DNA from 4 places in the Streptomyces sp. DF42 genome. Region 1 is predicted to be linked to each of the others. Evidence: riboswitches for the same ligand, from Rfam matches in the RefSeq annotation. Region 1 holds a riboswitch; each other region holds the start of a gene.
What was found. A riboswitch is a leader RNA that binds a small molecule or an ion and turns the genes downstream of it on or off. The one in region 1 is predicted to bind cobalamin.
Positions count from the first base shown of each region.

Region 1 (4,797 bases):
CCAGCAGGCGGTGAAGAAGAACATGGAGGCCCGCTGGTCGTGGGCCTGCGACGACCCACGCTCGCTGGAGAGGTACGGGCTGCGAGCGATCGAGGTCACCTCCGTCACCCGGCCGCCCCACGCGCTGCGCACTCGGCTCCCGCTGCGATTTTGGGCTTTCCTCCCGCTCGCCGACCGGCTGCTGCGCGGCCTGTTCAACATCACGCTCTTCCGGGCAGATTCGGGCCACGCGTGAACGCGGTGCGGTGAACGACGCCTCAAGTGATGTACACGGTGGCCGTCCGGACGATCGGCCGGCGTTCGCCGGACGTCGGCTCGTCGATAGCCTTGGTCCTCATGACGCGCGCTTGGATCCTCCCGATGCTCTTCGTGCTCTGCGGCTCCTTCGTTGCGGCAGCTCTGCTCGTCGCGGGAGCACCGGCCGCAGCCGCGGCGCTCCTGGTCGTGTTCGTGCTGTTCGCAGGTATCAACTCACCGCTGCTCTTCCCGAAGCCGGTCGGTGCGATGGAGGCACAACGCCGCAGCGCGGTCGACGGCCGGCCGGTCGTCTTCTGGCGGCCGGGCTGCACGTACTGCATCCGCCTGCGCCTGAGGTTGGGCCGTAGCGCCCGCCAGTTGCACTGGGTCGACATCTGGCGGGATCCGGCCGGGGCGACAGCGGTGAGGGCGGCCAACGACGGCAACGAGACCGTGCCGACCGTCGTCGTTGCGGGCCGGCCGCACACCAATCCCGATCCTGAGTGGGTACGCGCACAGCTCTCCCGCTCCGCGTGATCACCGGAGTCCCTACGGGCGCCCCGTCGTCCCGCGGTCCGTCGCCCCGCAGCAGCCGAACAGGCAGAACAGGAGTTACGGCGTGACCAGCCGCGTCACCTTCGTCTCACCCGCCATGAACCGATCCGTGCGAGAGGGCCGGTTCGACGACGGCAGCCCGCTTGACGCCGGTGGCGCAGCTCGCGCCCGGTCGGCCTCCGGCACGCTGTCCGCGGCCGACCGGGTCCTGGTCTCCCCCACGGTGCGCTGCCGGGAGACTGCCTCGGCCCTCGGTCTCGCCGCCGTGGAGGCGCCCGAGCTGGGCGGCATGGACGTGGGCCGCTGGCGGGGCCGGACGCTCGGCGAGGTCAGTGCCGAAGAACCTGACCAGGTGGCCCACTGGCTGGCGGACCCTGCCGCGGCGCCGCACGGCGGGGAGACCGTGCAGGGCCTCTGCGAACGCGTGGGCCGGTGGCTGAAGGCGACCGCGCAGACCGACGGCCGGACGCTCGCCGTGGTGGAGCCGGAAATCGTGCGGGCCGCGGTGGTCGGGGTCCTCGCGGTGCATGAGGCCACGTTCTGGCGGCTCGACGTGCCTCCCCTGACGGCGACCGAGATCAGCGGACGCTCCGGGCGCTGGAACCTGCGACTCGGGCAGACGCTCGTAGCACGGGAGCCCGAGGGCGGACACTGACGCGGACAGGGGTGCCGGGAAAACGCGTGAGGGCCCCCGGTGGTCCGGGGGCCCTCACGGCGGTGGGTCGTTCAATCACTCAGTGGGGTACGGGAGTTGCCTGCCCACATTGTGCGGTGTCCTCGTCAGTGGCAGGGGAAGCCGAGGAGGTGACGCGCGTCGTGCACCCACTCGTGCACGCCTTCGCCGGAGACGACGGAGGTGGCGCCCTGCTCGGCGCCGACGAAATAGAGCAGGACCAGCATCAGGACGCCGAAGAAGACCGCCCAGGGGGCTATCGCCGTCAGCGGCAGCTTGGCGGGTACGACAGGGGTGGCGGGTGTTGGCTGGGCGACGGTCTGCGCCATGGCAGAACCTCCTCGGGAGTACGCGTCCCATCTCAGTGGTGCACATGACGACAGCTGCGGGTCTGACTCGCGAGCCGTTCCGCCCACACAAGGGGGGTCGTCTCGTTCACAGTGGCGCGACCGTGCCGGACTCTCACCGGCTTCCGCTCTGTCGTCGTCAACAACCCCTTGACCGTACCGTCTGACGGGAACATGGCCAAGGGCGCATGACCTGGGGATGGTCGTCGGAACCCCGCCGGAGGGGGGTGGGAGACCGGGGTCACAAGGTGATGGAGGGCAAGGTCACAGCCGTGCCCTCTGCTGCTCCTTTGTCGATCTGTCCTAGCATCCGAGCATGACGGTCCTGCCTGACGACGGGCTCACGCTGGCCGCCGAGTTCCCTGACGCGAACCTTGAACAGTGGCACGGCCTGGTGGCCGGCGTCCTGCGCAAGTCGGGCAAGGAAGTCTCCGGCGCGGCGGCGGAAGACGCCCTGTCCACCGCGCTGGAGGACGGGCTGCGCACCCGCCCCCTCTACACCGCGCTCGATGCCGCGCCCGACCCCGGCTTCCCCGGCTTCGCGCCGTTCCTGCGCGCGAGCCGCGCCGAGGGGAACACCGCCGGCGGCTGGGACGTACGCCAGCGGCACACGGTCGCCGACAACGGCGCGGCACTCACGGACCTGGAGAACGGCGTCACCTCGCTCTGGCTGGTCCTGGGCGAGGGCGAAGGCGGCATCCCGGTGTCGTCGCTCGGCCGGGTCCTGGACGGGGTGTACCTCGACCTGGCGCCCGCCGTTCTCGACGCGGGCAGCGAAGTCGAGCCCGCCGCACGGGAGTTGCTGCGGATCTACGAGGAGCGGGGCGTCGCCAAGGAGGCGGTGCGCGGCAGTCTGGGCGCCGATCCGCTGGGGCACGAGGCTCGCACGGGCAGCGCGTCGGACTTCGCGCCGGTGGCCTCCCTCGCCCTGCGCTGTGCCGGGGAGTACCCGGGGCTGCGGGCCCTGACCGTGGACGCGCTGCCGTACCACGAGGCGGGCGGTTCAGCGGCGCAGGAGCTGGGCTCCTCGTTGGCGAGTGGTGTCGCCTATCTGCGTGAGCTGACCGAGGCGGGACTGAGCGTCGAACAGGCCTGCGCGCAGCTGGAGTTCCGCTACGCGGCGACGGCCGACCAGTTCCTGACCATCGCCAAGCTGCGGGCGGCGCGCCGGCTGTGGGCGCGGGTGGCCGAGGTGTGCGGGGCGCCGGGCGCCGGCGCGCAGCTGCAGCACGTGGTGACCTCGCCGGTGATGATGACGCGCCGCGACCCGTGGGTGAACATGCTGCGCGCGACGATCGCCACGCTGGCCGCCGGAGTCGGCGGCGCCGACGCCGTCACCGTGCTGCCCTTCGACCACGCGCTCGGTCTGCCGGACGCCTTCGCGCGCCGCATCGCCCGCAACACCTCGACGATCCTGGTCGAGGAATCGCATCTGTCCCGGGTGATCGACCCGGCGGGCGGCTCCTGGTACGTGGAGCGGCTCACCGACGAACTCGCCCACGCGGGCTGGGAGTTCTTCCGCCACATCGAGGGACTCGGCGGCCAGGCGGCCGCCCTGCGCTCGGGCCGCCTCGGTGCGGACCTGGCGGCCACGTGGGAGGCGCGCAGCGCGAAGCTCGCCAGGCGCCGCGAACCCATCACCGGCGTCAGCGAGTTCCCGCACCTCGGCGAGAAGCCCGTGGAGCGCGCCCCCGCGCTCCCGTCGCCGTCCGGTGGCCTGCCGCGCGTGCGGCGCGACGAGGCCTACGAGGCTCTGCGCGCCCGCTCCGACGCCCACCTGGCGGCGACCGGATCCCGGCCGCGTGTCTTCCTGGCCGCCATCGGCCCCGCCGCCGCCCACACCGCGCGCACGACCTTCGCCGCGAACCTCTTCCAGGCCGGCGGTATCGAGCCCGTCACCGAGGGCACGTTCGAGGACAGCGGCGCCACCGAGGTCTGCCTGTGCTCCAGCGACGCGCTGTACGAGGAACAGGCCGAGGGCGTCGCAGGGACCCTCAGGGCGGCGGGCGCACGGCACGTGTTCATCGCCGGCCGGCCCGGGCAGTACACCGACGTGGACTCCTACGTCTTCGCGGGCTGCGACGCCGTCGCCGTGCTCACCGCCACCCTCGACCGCATGGGAGTGTCCTGATGGGAATCCCCGACTTCACCGGCATCGAGCTGGGGACCCCGACCACCGACGGCGGCGCCGACGAGTGGCGTACGGCCGTGAAGAACGCCACGCAGGGGACCGAGCCCGTCTGGGAGACGCCGGAGGGCATCGCGGTCAAGCCGCTCTACACCGGCCGTGACCTGGAGGGCCTGGACTTCCTGGAGACGTATCCGGGCGTCGCGCCGTACCTGCGCGGCCCGTACCCGACGATGTACGTCAACCAGCCCTGGACGATCCGCCAGTACGCGGGCTTCTCCACCGCCGAGGAGTCCAACGCCTTCTACCGCCGCAACCTCGCGGCCGGCCAGAAGGGCCTGTCGATCGCCTTCGACCTTCCCACGCACCGGGGTTACGACAGCGACCACCCGCGCGTGACCGGCGACGTCGGCATGGCGGGTGTGGCCATCGACTCCATCTACGACATGCGGCAGCTGTTCGACGGCATCCCGCTGGACAAGATGACCGTGTCGATGACGATGAACGGCGCCGTGCTGCCGGTGCTGGCGCTGTACATCGTGGCGGCGGAGGAACAGGGCGTCGCGCCCGAGAAGTTGGCCGGGACCATCCAGAACGACATCCTCAAGGAGTTCATGGTCCGCAACACCTACATCTACCCGCCGAAGCCGTCGATGCGGATCATCTCCGACATCTTCGCCTTCACCTCGCAGCGGATGCCCCGCTACAACTCCATCTCCATCTCCGGGTATCACATCCAAGAGGCGGGCGCGACAGCCGACTTGGAGCTGGCGTACACGCTCGCGGACGGCGTGGAGTACATCCGTGCGGGCCGTGAGGCCGGCCTGGACGTCGACGCGTTCGCTCCCCGGCTCTCG
Region 1 is NZ_CM177859.1:9,267,439-9,272,235, reverse strand. Features, by position in the region: gene ACYUED_RS42560 (class I SAM-dependent methyltransferase) at 1-235, shown strand, start outside; gene ACYUED_RS42555 (glutaredoxin domain-containing protein) at 337-774, shown strand; gene ACYUED_RS42550 (histidine phosphatase family protein) at 857-1,447, shown strand; gene ACYUED_RS42545 (CbtB domain-containing protein) at 1,573-1,794, opposite strand; cobalamin riboswitch at 1,830-1,991, opposite strand; gene ACYUED_RS42540 (methylmalonyl-CoA mutase family protein) at 2,129-3,943, shown strand; gene scpA (methylmalonyl-CoA mutase) at 3,943-4,797, shown strand, end outside.

Region 2 (4,797 bases), 1.5 Mb from region 1:
GTCCACGCGATCACCTCTCGGGGCCCTCCCGTGGGGACGGCTGTCGCCTGACGACAGCCGGCTTCCCGAGGCTGCCCATGCGCGCCTCGGGCCACGGCCGTACGACCGCACCAGCGCCGTAGCGCTCGTGCCGTAGGCCGTCTCCCCACTCACCGGACCGCCCGCGCCCTCGTGCGCCCCGGCCCGGATCAAGGATCCCGAGAAGGACACCAGGTGATTACCTCCGCACTGCCCACCTCGCGCACCCAAAGCGGTAAAGGTGACAAAACGGCAGCCCTCGACGAGTCGATCACGGCCTGCGCACTCGCCGCCCGGAGCGGCGACGCCGACGCGGTCGAGCAGTTCGTGCGCGCCCTGCAGCGGGACGTCCAGCGCTACGTCGCCCATCTGTGCGCCGACCCACAGGCTGTGGACGACCTCGCCCAGGACACGTTCCTGCGCGCGCTCGGCAGCCTGCACCGCTTCGAGGGCCGCTCCTCGGCGCGCACGTGGCTGCTGTCCATCGCCCGCCGGGCCGTCATCGACAGCTACCGGTACGTCGCCGCTCGCCCGCGCCTGTCCGACGTGCCGGACTGGCAGTTGGCCGTCGAGCTGTCCCAGCCGTGCGACCTGCCCGGCTTCGACGACGGCGTCGCGCTGCTGGACCTCCTGGCGGCACTCCCCGAGGAGCGCCGCGAGGCGTTCATCCTCACGCAGATGGTCGGCCTGCCCTACGCGGAGGCCGCCGAGGTCAGCGACTGCCCGATCGGCACGGTCCGCTCCCGCGTGGCCCGTGCCAGGGCCAGCCTGATGGACCTGCTGGAGGAAGCGGAGGAGCCCGCCGAGCTGGCGGTGGTCTAAGCCGCTTCCTACCGGGGTGTTGGGGCGGTCCGTCCCGACACTCTCGGCAGCACCTCATTCGGGGCGGTGGAGAAGGGGGTCTTGGCGCCCATGCAGTCGGTGACGGATCACGGTGTCCAGCCCGGCCTCTTCGAGTACTCGGGCGGCGACCGAGTCGCCGACGCCCGTCTAAACGATCGCCTCCCGCAGCCGCCCGTGGTCGAGATCCACGCCGTGCACGGTGCCCGGTTTGCGGCCGACTTCGACCACGACCTCGCTCACCCCCAGCACCTCGGAGACCTCTTCCCTGATGGTTGCAGCGCAGTGCTCGCAGCTCATTCCGATGACGCTGTACTGCTTCTGGGCCATGGCACAACTCCTGGATGCCGGTGAGGCTTTGGGGAGGCTTACCGATGCGCAGGGGCGGTGTTACGTGGGGCCTCGTCGCTACATGAGTCGGAGAGACGGAGCTCGAAGACAGGTGGAGGAGGAGGCGGCCGGAATGGCGACCCGCCGATACGACGTCGAAAGGGTCCACCTGGAGTGGCCTGGCAACCCCGGCCCGGGCCGTTCAGGCACCTCCGCAGGCGGCCCGCGAGCCCTCTGAGGTGGCCCCGTTCCGGGCGCATGGCCTGGGCGGGATCCGATGACAGCGGGCCAGCCGGAAGGCCGTCGAGGCTTAGCCGCCCTCGGCCATGCAGTGTTTCAGCAGGTCGGCGGCGATCGGGTCGACGATCCGGTAGCGGACCACCCGCCCGTTTTTCTCGCCAGCGACGATGCCGGCGGCGCGCAGGAGCCGCAGGGCCTGGGAGACGGCGGGGTCGTTCATGCCGGTCGCGATCGCGAGGTCCGAGACGGCGAGAGGGCCCGTCTGACGCAGAGCTATCAGGAGAGCGAGGCGTCCGGGGTCGGCGAGCAGGGAGAACCGCTCAGCCCAGGCGCGGACGTGGTCGGGCTCACCGATGGCGGCAATGGCGTCGCAGACACGGTGCCCGTCGATGGTGCGACGGTCGGCGCGTTCGGCGGGGACGAGATGCATGAGGGCATCCTCGCAGGTAGCCGATGTGATCTTGAATACCTGCGTTAATGCGCAGCTATGCAGGCGTGAGTGGTCGCCAGTACGGTGGGCGGGCCGTGGTGTTCGGGAAGACCGGTGACAGTCCTTCGCCAATCGGGGGATTCAGGCCGGCGCGGCCCTCGCCACTGTGATCGGGGAGTTTCCGTCCCAGTCGTGCATGGTCACTGTTCGCCGCCCGGCGAACGGGAAGGCCGGGACGGACACGCGCGCACCCGTAAGCCAGGAGACCGGCCACGGCACTTCACGAAATGATCCACGAGGTGCTGGAGCGTGACCGTATGACCCTGCCCACCGGGCCTGCCCAATTTCGCTGGCGGCGCGAGGACACCGTCCGTACCGCCGGACTGCTGGCGGTGATCGCCGCGCTGCACGTCGTGGCGTTCGGCATCCTGTTCCTTCTCGTCGTGCCGGGGCACTACGAGGTCGGTTCCAAGGCGTTCGGGATCGGCCTCGGGGTGACCGCGTACACGCTGGGCATGCGGCACGCGTTCGACGCCGATCACATCGCCGCGATCGACAACACCACGCGCAAGCTGATGGCCGACGGCAAGCGGCCGGTGTCGGTCGGCTTCTGGTTCGCGCTCGGGCATTCCAGCGTGGTGGTCGTCATGGCCGCGCTGGTCGCCGGAGGCACGCAGCTCGCCGGCACCCTGATGAACGACAACTCCCGGACCCACCAGGTGCTCGGCACCGTGGGCACCACGGTCTCCGGCAGCTTCCTGTACCTCATCGCCGCCCTCAACCTCGCCGCGCTGTTCGGCATCGTGCGCGTCTTCAGGGCGATGCGGGCCGGACGCTACGACGAGACGGAGCTGGAGGCGCACCTGGACTCGCGCGGCTTCATGAACCGCCTCCTGGGCCGTCTCACCAAGTCCATCCGTCGACCCGGCCAGATGTTCCCTCTCGGCTTCCTGTTCGGGATCGGTTTCGACACCACGACCGAGGTCCTGCTTCTCGCCCTGGCCGGCAACGGCGCAGCCGCCGGGCTGCCGTGGTACGCGATCCTGTGCCTGCCCCTCCTCTTCGCGGCGGGCATGAGCCTGTTCGACACGCTCGACGGCACCTTCATGAACTTCGCCTACCAGTGGGCGTTCTCCAACCCGGTGCGCAAGGTGTTCTACAACCTCACCATCACCGGCCTGTCCATCGCGGTGGCCTTCTTCGTCGGCACGATCGAACTGGTCGGGGTGCTGCACGAGAAGCTCGATCTGCGCGACGCGGTGACCGGCTGGATCGCCGGCCTGGACCTGGACAACGTCGGTTACATCATCGTCGGCCTGTTCCTGGTCGTGTGGGCGGCGGCGCTGGCGTACTGGCGCCTGGCCAAGGTGGAGCAGAAGTGGGCCGCCCGTCTCGCCGAGGGCGGCTGACACTCGACGCGTGTTCCACTGTCGGGCCGCGTGTCCGCGTCGGCGAGGAGCGGGAACACCCTGCGGAGGAGTGGCTTCCCCGGGCAGGGCGCGGTGGTAGCGCTCGTGCCCAGGTGAGGAGTGGGTCCCCGGCGGTACGCAGGCCGCCGGGTTCGAGCCGGGCTCGCTGCCGGGTCCTTGCTGGGCGTCCGGGAGCGGTCGCTCGTGGCCATGCAGAGTTCTGCGGCCCGGGGTCGCGTTCGTAGCGGGCGATGAGCCGTGGCTGGGGCGGGAACTACGCGACCGGTGCGACCGACTAATATAGGGCAAGTCGTGCTACTGCCGAAGAGCGAGCAGGTCCCGGGCGCCTCAACCTGCGCGCCGAACATCCCGGTTGGCCTTCGGCGCCCTCCTCACGACCACCCTGACGGTCCTGCTCACCGGCTGCGGAGGAGACTCGGCCGGCCATGCATCCGCCCACAGCGGAGCCTCCGCCTCGTCCTCCGCCCACGGCATGCAGGGCATGTCCGACAAGGCGATGGGGGACCCCTCAGCCACCCCCGCCTACAAGTTGCCCGGAGCGAAGGTGGTGAAGGGCACCTTCAAGATGCTCGACACCCGCCCGCCTGGCATGAACGACGTCAAGGGCACGGCCTGGCTCGCCCAGGGCACCAAGGGCACCACCGTCACCGTCTCCCTGACCGGCCTCAAAAGCGGGGCACGTCTACATGGCCCATCTGCACGCCCAGCACTGCTCAGCGGACAACGGCGGGAGCCACTTCCAGTTCGACAAGGGCGGCCCGACCATGCCCCCGAACGAGATCCACCTGATGTTCACCGCCGACAAGTCCGGTATGGGCATGACCACGGTGACCAACTCCCGCAAGACCGGCAAGGACGCGGTCGCCATCGTCGTCCACCCCCACGAGGCACAGGACAACCGGATCGCATGCGCCGACTTCGACTTCTGACGGCGTCGGCCGCACCCGTCGCGTGCGCGGGTGCGCTGCTGCTCCTCGGCGGCGCACCCGCACAGGCCCACACCGCTCTCAAGAACGCCGCACCGGCACCCGGAGCCACGGTCGCAGCCGGGACCAAGGTAGTCAGGCTGACGTTCGACAACCTGACCACCGGAATCGCACCGGAGATCAGGGTGGTCGGGCCGGACGGCAACGACATCCCGGTCGGACGGCCGGTCGTCACCGACACCACCACGGCCTGTGCCGCAGTGTCCCCGCTGCCCAAGGGCGTCATCACCCTCATCTACCCCCTCACCGCGGGAGACGGGGACGCCCAGTCCAACGCCTACCAGTTCGAGGCCGCCGACGGCGCCAAACCCGCCAGCACCCCGGCGGCCTGCGCGGACCTGAGCCTGCCGGCCCCAGAGACGAGAGGCTCGGACACCGTTGCGGGCATGAGCCGTACCACCGCGACCGCCGCTCTCGCGGGGGCGTTCGCCGCGGTGGCGGGCGGGGGATTCCTCGCCGCCCGCGCGCTGAGACGCCGCAGAACCCTGGAAGGGGGCATCGGCGAGTGACCTTGCGTCCGGAC
Region 2 is NZ_CM177859.1:7,774,442-7,779,238, forward strand. Features, by position in the region: gene ACYUED_RS35600 (hypothetical protein) at 1-51, shown strand, start outside; gene ACYUED_RS35605 (sigma-70 family RNA polymerase sigma factor) at 214-840, shown strand; gene ACYUED_RS35610 (cation transporter) at 1,009-1,188, opposite strand; gene ACYUED_RS35615 (ArsR/SmtB family transcription factor) at 1,499-1,858, opposite strand; cobalamin riboswitch at 1,938-2,147, shown strand; gene nicT (Nickel transporter NicT) at 2,146-3,267, shown strand; gene ACYUED_RS35625 (hypothetical protein) at 3,975-4,217, shown strand; gene ACYUED_RS35630 (copper resistance CopC family protein) at 4,196-4,783, shown strand.
Region 2: linked by a shared signal. The riboswitch ahead of nicT (Nickel transporter NicT) and the one ahead of ACYUED_RS42545 (CbtB domain-containing protein) in region 1 are both predicted to bind cobalamin.

Region 3 (4,797 bases), 2.0 Mb from region 1:
GGTGGCGAAGAACGCCGAGGCGATCATCCCCGACGCGCACGACGCGTCGAAGAAGAAGCTCCCGACGATGCTCACGACCGACCTGTCGCTGCGGTTCGACCCGGTCTACGAGCCGATCTCGCGTCGCTTCTACGAGAACCCCCAGGAATTCGCGGACGCCTTCGCCCGCGCCTGGTACAAGCTGACCCACCGTGACATGGGTCCGAAGTCGCTGTACCTCGGCCCCGAGGTCCCGGCGGAGACCCTGCTGTGGCAGGACCCGCTGCCCGAGGCCCAGGGCCGGCCGATCGACGCCGCCGAGGTGGCGTCCCTCAAGGCCAAGCTGCTCGACTCGGGTCTGACCGTCTCCCAGCTGGTCTCCACGGCGTGGGCGTCGGCCTCGACGTTCCGGGGCAGCGACAAGCGCGGCGGTGCCAACGGCGCCCGTATCCGTCTGCAGCCGCAGGCCGGCTGGGACGTCAACGAGCCCAACCAGCTGGCGCAGGTCCTGCGGGTCCTGGAGGGTGTCCAGGCGGAGTTCAACTCCGGCGCCAAGAAGGTCTCCCTGGCCGACCTGATCGTCCTCGGTGGCGCCGCCGCCGTGGAGAAGGCCGCCAAGGACGCCGGTCACGACATCGAGGTGCCCTTCACCCCGGGTCGTGTGGACGCCACGGAGGAGCACACCGACGCCGAGTCCTTCGCGGCGCTGGAGCCCACCGCGGACGGCTTCCGCAACTACCTGGGCAAGGGCAACCGCCTGCCGGCCGAGTACCTGCTGCTCGACCGGGCGAACCTGCTGGGCCTGAGCGCCCCCGAGCTGACCGTCCTCGTCGGCGGCCTGCGCGTCCTGGGCGCCAACCACCAGCAGACCTCGTACGGCGTCTTCACCGACACCCCGGGCAAGCTGACGAACGACTTCTTCGTCAACCTGCTCGACCTGGGCACGACGTGGAAGCCCACCTCCGAGGACCAGAACACCTTCGAGGGCCGCGACGACGCGACCGGCGAGGTCAAGTGGACCGGCACCCGCGCCGACCTCGTCTTCGGCTCGAACTCCGAGCTGCGCGCGGTCGCCGAGGTCTACGCGGCCGACGACGCGAAGGAGAAGTTCGTGAAGGACTTCGTCGACGCGTGGGTCAAGGTCTCGAACGCGGACCGCTTCGACCTCGTCTGAGGTTCGACCTCGTCCGACGGTCCGAGCCGTCCGACCGCCAGACCTGCCTGACCACGACGTCCGGGCCGGCCCACAGGGGCCGGCCCGGACGTCGTTCGCCTGCGGGCCGTCGTTCGCCTACGAGCTCGGGCCCGGCTTGACGGTCTTCATCGTGAAGTGCGAGATGACGTTCCTGATCCGGGGAATGGTCATGACCCGCCGGCTCAGAAACGTCTCTCAGGCGGGCAGATCGGCGACGGCCACGCGTGCGGACTGGTCGGGGCTGCCGAACAGCCTCCGCAACTCCCGTACTTCCTCCGCCTGCGCCAGGGCCTCCTAGAAGCGCTCGACCATCTCCGCGTCCTGCGCCTCAAGACCGAGGTCGATCAGCACGTCGAAGGAACGGCCCACGGAAGCCGGATCGATCACCGCCCGGTAGCCCCGGATGGCGTTGCTCGCCTTCGCGTTCGGATGTCCGAAGAACGTGAGAGGGCCCCCGGATGGTTCCGTGGGCCCTCTCACCTGTTCGATGCGTGGTCAGCTGGGAGCGGCGACCGTCGCCTTCGCGGCCGCCGACACGGGCTTCGGGTTCAGCAACCGCTCGGCCAGCTCGCCGAAGACGAGTGCGAAGCTGCCCCAGAGGGTGGCCTGGATGGCCAGGGCGGCGAGTCGGAACCGCCACAGCACGGTGGCCGGGAAGTCCTTCGGCACCTCGTTGACGACGGGCAGGAACTCGTACGCCAGGCCGATCACGACGGCGAACGCGGCAACCGCGACCATCGTCGCCCACCAGGTGCCCAGGTTCGGCTGGAGCCGCTTGCCGAGGATGGTGGCTGCGATCGCAAGGAGCACGCTGAGCAGCATCATCAGGAAGTACAGGGTGGTCCGCTTGCCGATGGTGTCGGGCTCGCCGACCGACGGCGGATTGGCCGGGTACTTCAGGAACGGCACCACGTACACCGCCAGCAGCGCGCAGCCGGACAGCAGCAGCGCGGTCGCCCGCGGCGAGAAGCGGCCGACGCGGCCGAGGGCGAAGCAGTAGGCGAGCGCGGCGATGCCGCCGAACGCGACCCCGTAGAGCAGAACGCCGGTGGCGAGACCGGCGGTTGACTGCAGGGAGCGGGAGACGACTTCCATCTCGTGCTCGTGGGAGTGCGCCTCCTCGAAGCCGATCGCCTTGTCTACATACGGTTCACCGAGCAGATAGGCGGCGACCAGGGCGAGGACTCCGGCGGCGAGGCCGGCGAGCATGCCCCGCACCAGGAGGTTTCTTACCGTCGTGGAGTTCATGGGTGTGCGGCGTCCCTCGTATCAGTGGCAGGGGAAGCCGAGCAGGTGGCGGGCATCGTGTACCCACTCATGGACGTCCGTGCCGCTGAACACGGAGGTGGCGCCCTGTTCGGCGCCGACGAAGTAGAGCAGGACCAGCATCAGGACGCCGACGAAGACGGCCCAGGGGGCTATGTCCTTCAGCGGCAGCTTGGCGGGTACGACGGGGGTGGTGACTGTCGGCTGGGCGACATGCTGCGCCATGGCAGGGCCTCCTCGGGAGCTCGCGTCCCATCTCGGTGGTGCACATGACGACGGCTACGGGTCTGACTCGCCACCACCCCCCTCGGGGCGGCGGCACACAGTGGCGCGACCGTGCCGGACTCTCACCGGCTTCCGTCTTGCCGTCGTCGATATCAGACCGACGGTACCGTGTGTCGCGAACCTGGCCAATACCGCACCACCTGGAGTGATCTCCCTCTCTCCCGTCAAGTGGCCCCTCTCATCCGGGGGGTGGGGGCGTCGGCGGGCTTGGGGCCGTGTGACCTCCAGCCGGCATCCCCACCTTTGCGTGCCCTCGGTCAGGCGCCGGCCACACCGTCCGGCTTGGCCGCCTTCGCGGGCGTTGCCAGTTGCGGCCGGGGTGCAGGCGGGCAGGCGGGCAGCCCATGACTCCCATTCAGGTGATGGTCGGCGCCCCCGGCAGGCGCCGACCATCACATCAAGCCGCTCTGGCGGCCTGACTCTCGGCTTCCGGCAGCAGGCTCTCCATGGTTGCCCGGGCGCGGGCCACCCCGGAGCCTCACCCGCCCGGGCGCCGGCCGAGCCGTCCGGTCCCACTGACCGCGAGCACGACCAGCGCCAGCACCTGTACGGTCACGACCACCCCGATCAGGGCCGGGATCGACGCGCCGTACAGGGCTCCGGTGATCGTGCCGCCCGCCAGACTCGCTGCGCCGACCACCCCCGCGAAGACTCCGTACGCGGTCGCGCGCCGCCCTGACGGCACGAGGTCGGCGACCGTGGCGCGCAGCGTGGACTCCTGGATGCCCATGGCCGCGCCCCACACCAGGGAGCCGATCACGGCCACCGCCACCGTGTTCGTGAACGCCAGCATCGGGACGGCGGCGGTCAGCACCGGCAGGGCGACCAGCACCCGCGGCCCGACACGGTCGTACAGCCAGCCGGTCGCCAGTGCGGCGAGAGCGTCGACGACCATGGCGGCGGCGTACAGGACCGGCACCCATGCCGTCGTCATGAGGTGGCGTTGGACGAGGTGGTAGGAGAGCACGCCGAAGGTGGTGAAGCCCGCGGTGGTGGCGGCGGTGAACGTCGCGTACGTCCAGAACGCGCGCGGCAGGCGGCCGTCCGGCGCGGGTGCGTTCGCGGGAGGGGTTGCCTCCCGCTCGTACGCCTCCGGATCGGGCACGCGCGCCCGCAGCCAGACCAGCAGCCCGAGTACCGCGACGCCCGGGGCGGCGAGCACCCCGAGGGCCGGTCCGTAGTCGCCGCCGGTCAGCGCGAGCATGCCGGCCACGACGAGCGGGCCGATGAGTGCGCCGACCTGGTCCATCGCCTCGTGCACGGCGAAGCCGCGCCCCCGCCCGGTCGCTGCTGTGGCATGCGACAGCAGGGTGTCCTTCGCGGGTGAGCGGACCGCCTTGCCGACCCGTTCGGCGATCACCAGCACGCAGGCCACCCACAGGGTTCCCACGACGCCCAGCAGCGGTACGGAGAACACTGTCAGCGCGTATCCGGCGATCGCCAGCCCCCAGAAGCGTCGGGTGCGGTCCGCCAACGGCCCCGAGACCAGCCGCAGTCCGAGCGCCGCCGCCTCTCCGGCGCCCGTGACCACACCCACCACCAGGGCCGACGCGCCCAGCGAGGCGAGCAGTGGTCCGGTGATCGAGCGGGCGCCCTCGTACACGAAGTCCGCGAGCAGGCTGACCGTGCCGAACCACACCACGAACCGCCAGGGCCGCATCCGGGCCGGTGACGCCGGGACTGCCTGGGACTGCGGAGCTGTCATGGACGTGGATTCCCTCCTCGATCCCCTCCTCGGTGACGCCGCCGGTCCTCGGCGTCCGTGCCGCCCATCATCCACCGACGCGATTGCCGACGGCAGTCATGCGCCTGCCCGATCGGCGAGCGGGGCTCAGGCGGAGGCGGGGCACCGAGGCCGGAATCGACAGCAGCAGGCCGGCAAGCCGCCGATCTCTCGCCCGATCCACACCCCGTACACGAAGTGACAGGTTCTGGTCAAAGACTGTCCAAGTTTCGGACACGCCGTCCCGCCCGTGATCAGGTCCCAGCGACGGCCGTACGCATGCCCGTTTGGGAGGATCTGGTGTCAGCACCAACCCGCAAGAGACGATGGCTCACGAGCTGCGCCATCA
Region 3 is NZ_CM177859.1:7,223,957-7,228,753, reverse strand. Features, by position in the region: gene katG (catalase/peroxidase HPI) at 1-1,153, shown strand, start outside; gene ACYUED_RS33135 (hypothetical protein) at 1,469-1,654, opposite strand; gene ACYUED_RS33130 (CbtA family protein) at 1,670-2,422, opposite strand; gene ACYUED_RS33125 (CbtB domain-containing protein) at 2,444-2,665, opposite strand; cobalamin riboswitch at 2,700-2,851, opposite strand; gene ACYUED_RS33120 (MFS transporter) at 3,204-4,430, opposite strand; gene ACYUED_RS33115 (WD40/YVTN/BNR-like repeat-containing protein) at 4,749-4,797, shown strand, end outside.
Region 3: linked by a shared signal. The riboswitch ahead of ACYUED_RS33125 (CbtB domain-containing protein) and the one ahead of ACYUED_RS42545 (CbtB domain-containing protein) in region 1 are both predicted to bind cobalamin.

Region 4 (4,797 bases), 2.8 Mb from region 1:
TGCGGTATCCCCCGGGGTGGCCGGTGCAGGAGCCGATGGTGTCGGTGACGCCCTTCTCGTCGATCCAGAGATAGCGCTCGGGCCGCCCGGTCTCCAGGGCGAGGGCCACCAGGTCGGCCACCTCGGCGACGAACGGATGCAGGGGCCGCCGGGCCGGGCCCCCGTTCCCCTCCGGCCGGCCGGGCGCCCGGTTCACGGTGCCCGTCATCGACAGCCACCGCTGCACGGTCTGTACGGCCGTCATCCCGCCGATCGCCTCGGAGCGCTCGTGGGCCCCGTGGCCGTCGCCGTCCGGCCCCGCCGCGGTGACGTCGTGGTGCGCATGGTGATGGTGGTGGTTCCCGATCCGGTCCGGGAGCTCCCACAGGCACAGCGCCTGGAGCAGGCTCAGCTGCGCGTACCAGCACCGGGACTGCTGCAGTACCTTCTCCGCCTGCCGGATGAGATCGGCGCGGCCGGTCGGGTAGGCGTGCGGGTGGCGTTTGCGCCGGTTGGCCGCGTACTTGAAGCCCTGGGCCAGCGCTGCCTCCAGGGCCAGCGGCAGGTCGGGGGCGCCGCCCGTGAAGTTCGGGTCGAGGTGGCGCAGCCACTTCGTGAGTCGCTCGCGCGCCTCGTCACGGTGCCCGTCGTCGACGGAGCCCAGAAGCATGGGGATCATCCAGGCGCGCATCACGAACTCCCGGAACAGGGCGACCCGTTGCTGCCGGTACTGCCGGTTGAGGTCCTGCCGTTCGCGCTGCAGCCGGTCGATGCGCTCGGACGAGGTGGTCCGTCCGGGCGGACGATCGGTCCTCGCACCGGCCATCTTCCTGGTCCACGTGTCGAACTGCTGCCTCTTGCGGGCTTTCAACTCGCTGACCCTGTCGTTGTACTCCTTCACGGGATCGCTGTTCAGACCGATCCGTTCGCGGATCACTGCGAATGCCGCGTTTCCGCCGCTGCCGACCTCCTGGGCCACGGCCAGGCGGATGGAGGAGGAAGGCTCCTCGATGCCCATCCGGAAGAGCTGGTAGTACAGCGGCGTGGCGTCGATCTTGCCGGAGACCGTCCGCAGCGCCGCCCCGAGTTGCTTCAGCAGTCTCCGTTTCGCGTCCTCCAGAGTGCGCTGGTCCCCCTTGATACCGGCCCAACGGCTGCGCACCGCCCCGACGATGTCGCGGCCCACGATCTCGGCGGTCTCCTGCCCGGCGGTGAGCACCAGCCTGTGGGGGTCCCCGCGTGCCTTGAGGAGGTAACGCCGCTTGGTCCAGGCGTACCACCAGAACAGGAAGAGCGCGGCGGCGATCGAGGCGGTCAGGACGGGGCCGACGAAACGGAGGAGGGCGTCGAACCGTTCCTAAACAGTGTCCAGGAGTGACATTTGCTGCCAGCTCCTGGAACTGCGCGCATCCCGAACGGTGTTGGATGCGCTGGTCTCCCGCGTTCGCTGTGTCCCCGTCCGGCTGCGTGCATCGTGTGCACGCTCCGTGACGGGTGGGCGGGTTCCCTCATGCCCTCGTGCGCCTGGTCCGGCCTGGGCGGTCCGATGCCCCACAGCATCGCTCTGGTGCTGCGGGGGCGGTGCCGTCCGTCGCCGGATCGGGTGCCCGAGGGCGCGTCGCCCGATCGCGACGCTCGCGGCGTCGTGCCGGGACATCTTGCGAGTCTTGCCGGCCAGGGGCTTACGCCAATGCTGGTCGCCCCACATCGACGTGTACGCCGGGTCGACCGCGACGATCGACAGGCCGTGCTCGGCGGCCATGGACACCAGACGGGCCTTGAGCTTGCCTGTCGGGATGCCGGAGATGAGCTGCCGGAACCGCTTCTTGCGGCCGTGCTTCTCGCGGGTCTTCTCGGCGGTGAAGTCCAGGTTCTCGAGTTGTCCTTCCGCCACTGCTCGAAGCCGGTCGAGTGGTGCTCGATGAGGATGTACAGGCCCTCCATGCACCAGGCGAGCACCGTGAGCGCGGCGAGCAGCCAGACGGCCCTGGTGAGGTTCGTGTACGAGAGCCACCGGCGCCACTTCCTGGGGCGGGGGGTGCCCCGGGTCGCCTCCAGACGGATCGTCAGGGAGTGCCAGTGGCCGAGAAGGGCCCGCCTCGCCCGGTCCGCCGCCCGTCTCAGATCCAGCGTCGCCATCGGTGCGTCGCGCGGTCGCTCACTGCCGGGCGGGTGCCGGACGACCTTCGTCATCGTGCGTACTCCCTCCGAGAGTTCTCAGGACGGAGGACCACGCGGGCGCCGACATCTACCTCCATGGAATCACTCCCAGGAGACCCCGCAACTCAGCCGCCGTGACGGGAAGCCGATGCGGGGCCACGACCGCACGCCGATCACCTACGAGTTGACGCCCTGACACGCTCCGAAGTCGCCGCGACACAACATATGGGGCTGCTCATCCCACCCGACACAAGATGTATGCTCATGCTCGCTGTCGTCGCAGGGGAATCCGGTGCGAATCCGGAACTGTCCCGCAACGGTGTACTCATGCGTGTTCGCACATGTATGGGCGTCAGTCCGAGGACCTGCCGACAGTGCGCCCGGCCGAACCGTCCGGGTGCTCAGACGTCCGGGCCTCGTGGAATGGGCCGGTGGACGCGACGCCGTGCGCGCTCGTGCTTCCCCCTGCCTCCGCAAGGCCCCGTGCCGAGCGAGGGAGAGCCCCACGTGACCATCGCGCCAGCCGAACCGGCTTCAGCGACACCGTCCGCGACACCGGCGACACCGGACGGCCCGGGAACCGCGCTGCTGCGGACCCTGACCGAGCTGACCGCCGGCCTCCCCGGAGCCGACCCCGGCCGGGTCGCCGTCGCCGCGCTGCGCGGCCGCTCGGCGCAGGCGGACGAGACGGAGCTGCGCGAGCTGGCCACGGAGGCGGCCGCCGGGCTCATCTCGGAGGACCCCGTGTACTCGCGGCTGGCCGCGCGTCTGCTCACCATCAGCATCGCCGCCGAGGCCGCCTCGCAGGGCGTCACCTCCTTCACCGAGTCGGTCGCCGTGGGCCACCGGGAAGGGCTCGTCGCCGACCGCACCGCGGAGTTCGTCCGCCTCCACGCCGCGCGCCTCGACGCGCTCGTCGACCCCGAGGCGGACGACCGCTTCGGCTACTTCGGCCTGCGCACCCTCCACAGCCGCTACCTGCTCCGGCACCCGATCACCCGCCGGGTGATCGAGACGCCCCAGCACTTCATGCTGCGGGTCGCCGCCGGTCTCGCCGACGACACCGCGCCCGCTTCGGAAACGGGCGCCCGCCCGGTGGACGAAGTCGCCGCGCTCTACGGCCTGATGAGCCGCCTCGACTACCTTCCCTCCTCCCCCACCCTCTTCAACTCCGGCACCCGGCACCCCCAGATGTCGTCCTGCTACCTCCTCGACTCCCCGCTCGACGAGCTGGACTCCATCTACGACCGCTACCACCAGGTCGCCCGCCTCTCCAAGCACGCCGGCGGAATCGGCCTCGCCTACTCCCGTGTCCGCAGCCGCGGTTCACTGATCCGCGGCACCAACGGGCACTCCAACGGCATCGTCCCGTTCCTGAAGACCCTCGACGCCTCGGTCGCCGCCGTGAACCAGGGCGGCCGGCGCAAGGGCGCGGCCGCCGTCTACCTGGAGACCTGGCACTCCGACATCGAGGAGTTCCTGGAGCTGCGCGACAACACCGGCGAGGACGCCCGCCGTACGCACAACCTGAACCTCGCGCACTGGATCCCCGACGAGTTCATGCGCCGGGTGAACGCCGACGAGCCGTGGAGCCTGTTCTCCCCCGCCGACGTGCCCGAGCTGGTCGACCTGTGGGGTGCGGAGTTCGACGCCGCGTACCGCAGGGCGGAGGCGGCGGGGCTCGCCCGCAGGACCATCCCGGCCCGGGAACTCTACGGCCGCATGATGCGCACCCTGGCCCAGACCGGCAACGGCTGGATGACCTTCAAGGACGCCTCCAACCGCACCGCCAACCAGACGGCCGAGCCGGGCCACGTCGTCCACTCCTCCAACCTCTGCACGGAGATCCTGGAGGTCACCGACGACGGCGAGACGGCGGTGTGCAACCTGGGTTCGGTGAACCTGGCGGCGTTCGTGGCCGGCCAGGACATCGACTGGGAACGGCTCGACGAGACCGTCCGCACGGCCGTCACCTTCCTCGACCGCGTGGTCGACATCAACTTCTACCCCACCGAGCAGGCCGGCCGGTCGAACGCGCGCTGGCGCCCCGTCGGCCTCGGCGCCATGGGCCTGCAGGACGTCTTCTTCAAGCTGCGCCTGCCCTTCGACTCGCCCGAGGCCCGCCGGCTCTCCACCCGCATCGCCGAGCGCATCATGCTCGCCGCGTACGAGGCCTCCGCCGACCTCGCCGAGCGCAACGGCCCGCTGCCGGCCTGGGAGAAGACCCGTACGGCCAGGGGAGTTCTGCACCCCGACCACTACGACACGCAGCACGCCTGGCCCAAGCGCTGGGCCGCCCTGCGCGAGCGCATCGCGAAGGTCGGCCTGCGCAACTCCCTCCTCCTCGCGATCGCCCCCACCGCCACCATCGCCTCGATCGCGGGCGTGTACGAGTGCATCGAGCCGCAGGTGTCGAACCTCTTCAAGCGCGAGACACTGTCCGGCGAGTTCCTGCAGGTGAACTCGTACCTGGTGAACGACCTGAAGGAACTCGGCGTCTGGGACGCCCGCACCCGCGAGGCCCTGCGCGAGGCCAACGGCTCGGTACAGGACTTCGCCTGGATCCCGGACGAGGTGCGGGCGCTGTACCGCACGGCGTGGGAGCTCCCGCAGCGCGGCCTGATCGACATGGCCGCGGCCCGCACCCCGTACCTGGAC
Region 4 is NZ_CM177859.1:6,447,355-6,452,151, reverse strand. Features, by position in the region: gene ACYUED_RS29740 (hypothetical protein) at 1-1,198, opposite strand, end outside; partial or broken gene ACYUED_RS29735 (transposase family protein) at 1,337-1,858, opposite strand; cobalamin riboswitch at 2,398-2,526, shown strand; gene ACYUED_RS29730 (ribonucleoside-diphosphate reductase subunit alpha) at 2,647-4,797, shown strand, end outside.
Region 4: linked by a shared signal. The riboswitch ahead of ACYUED_RS29730 (ribonucleoside-diphosphate reductase subunit alpha) and the one ahead of ACYUED_RS42545 (CbtB domain-containing protein) in region 1 are both predicted to bind cobalamin.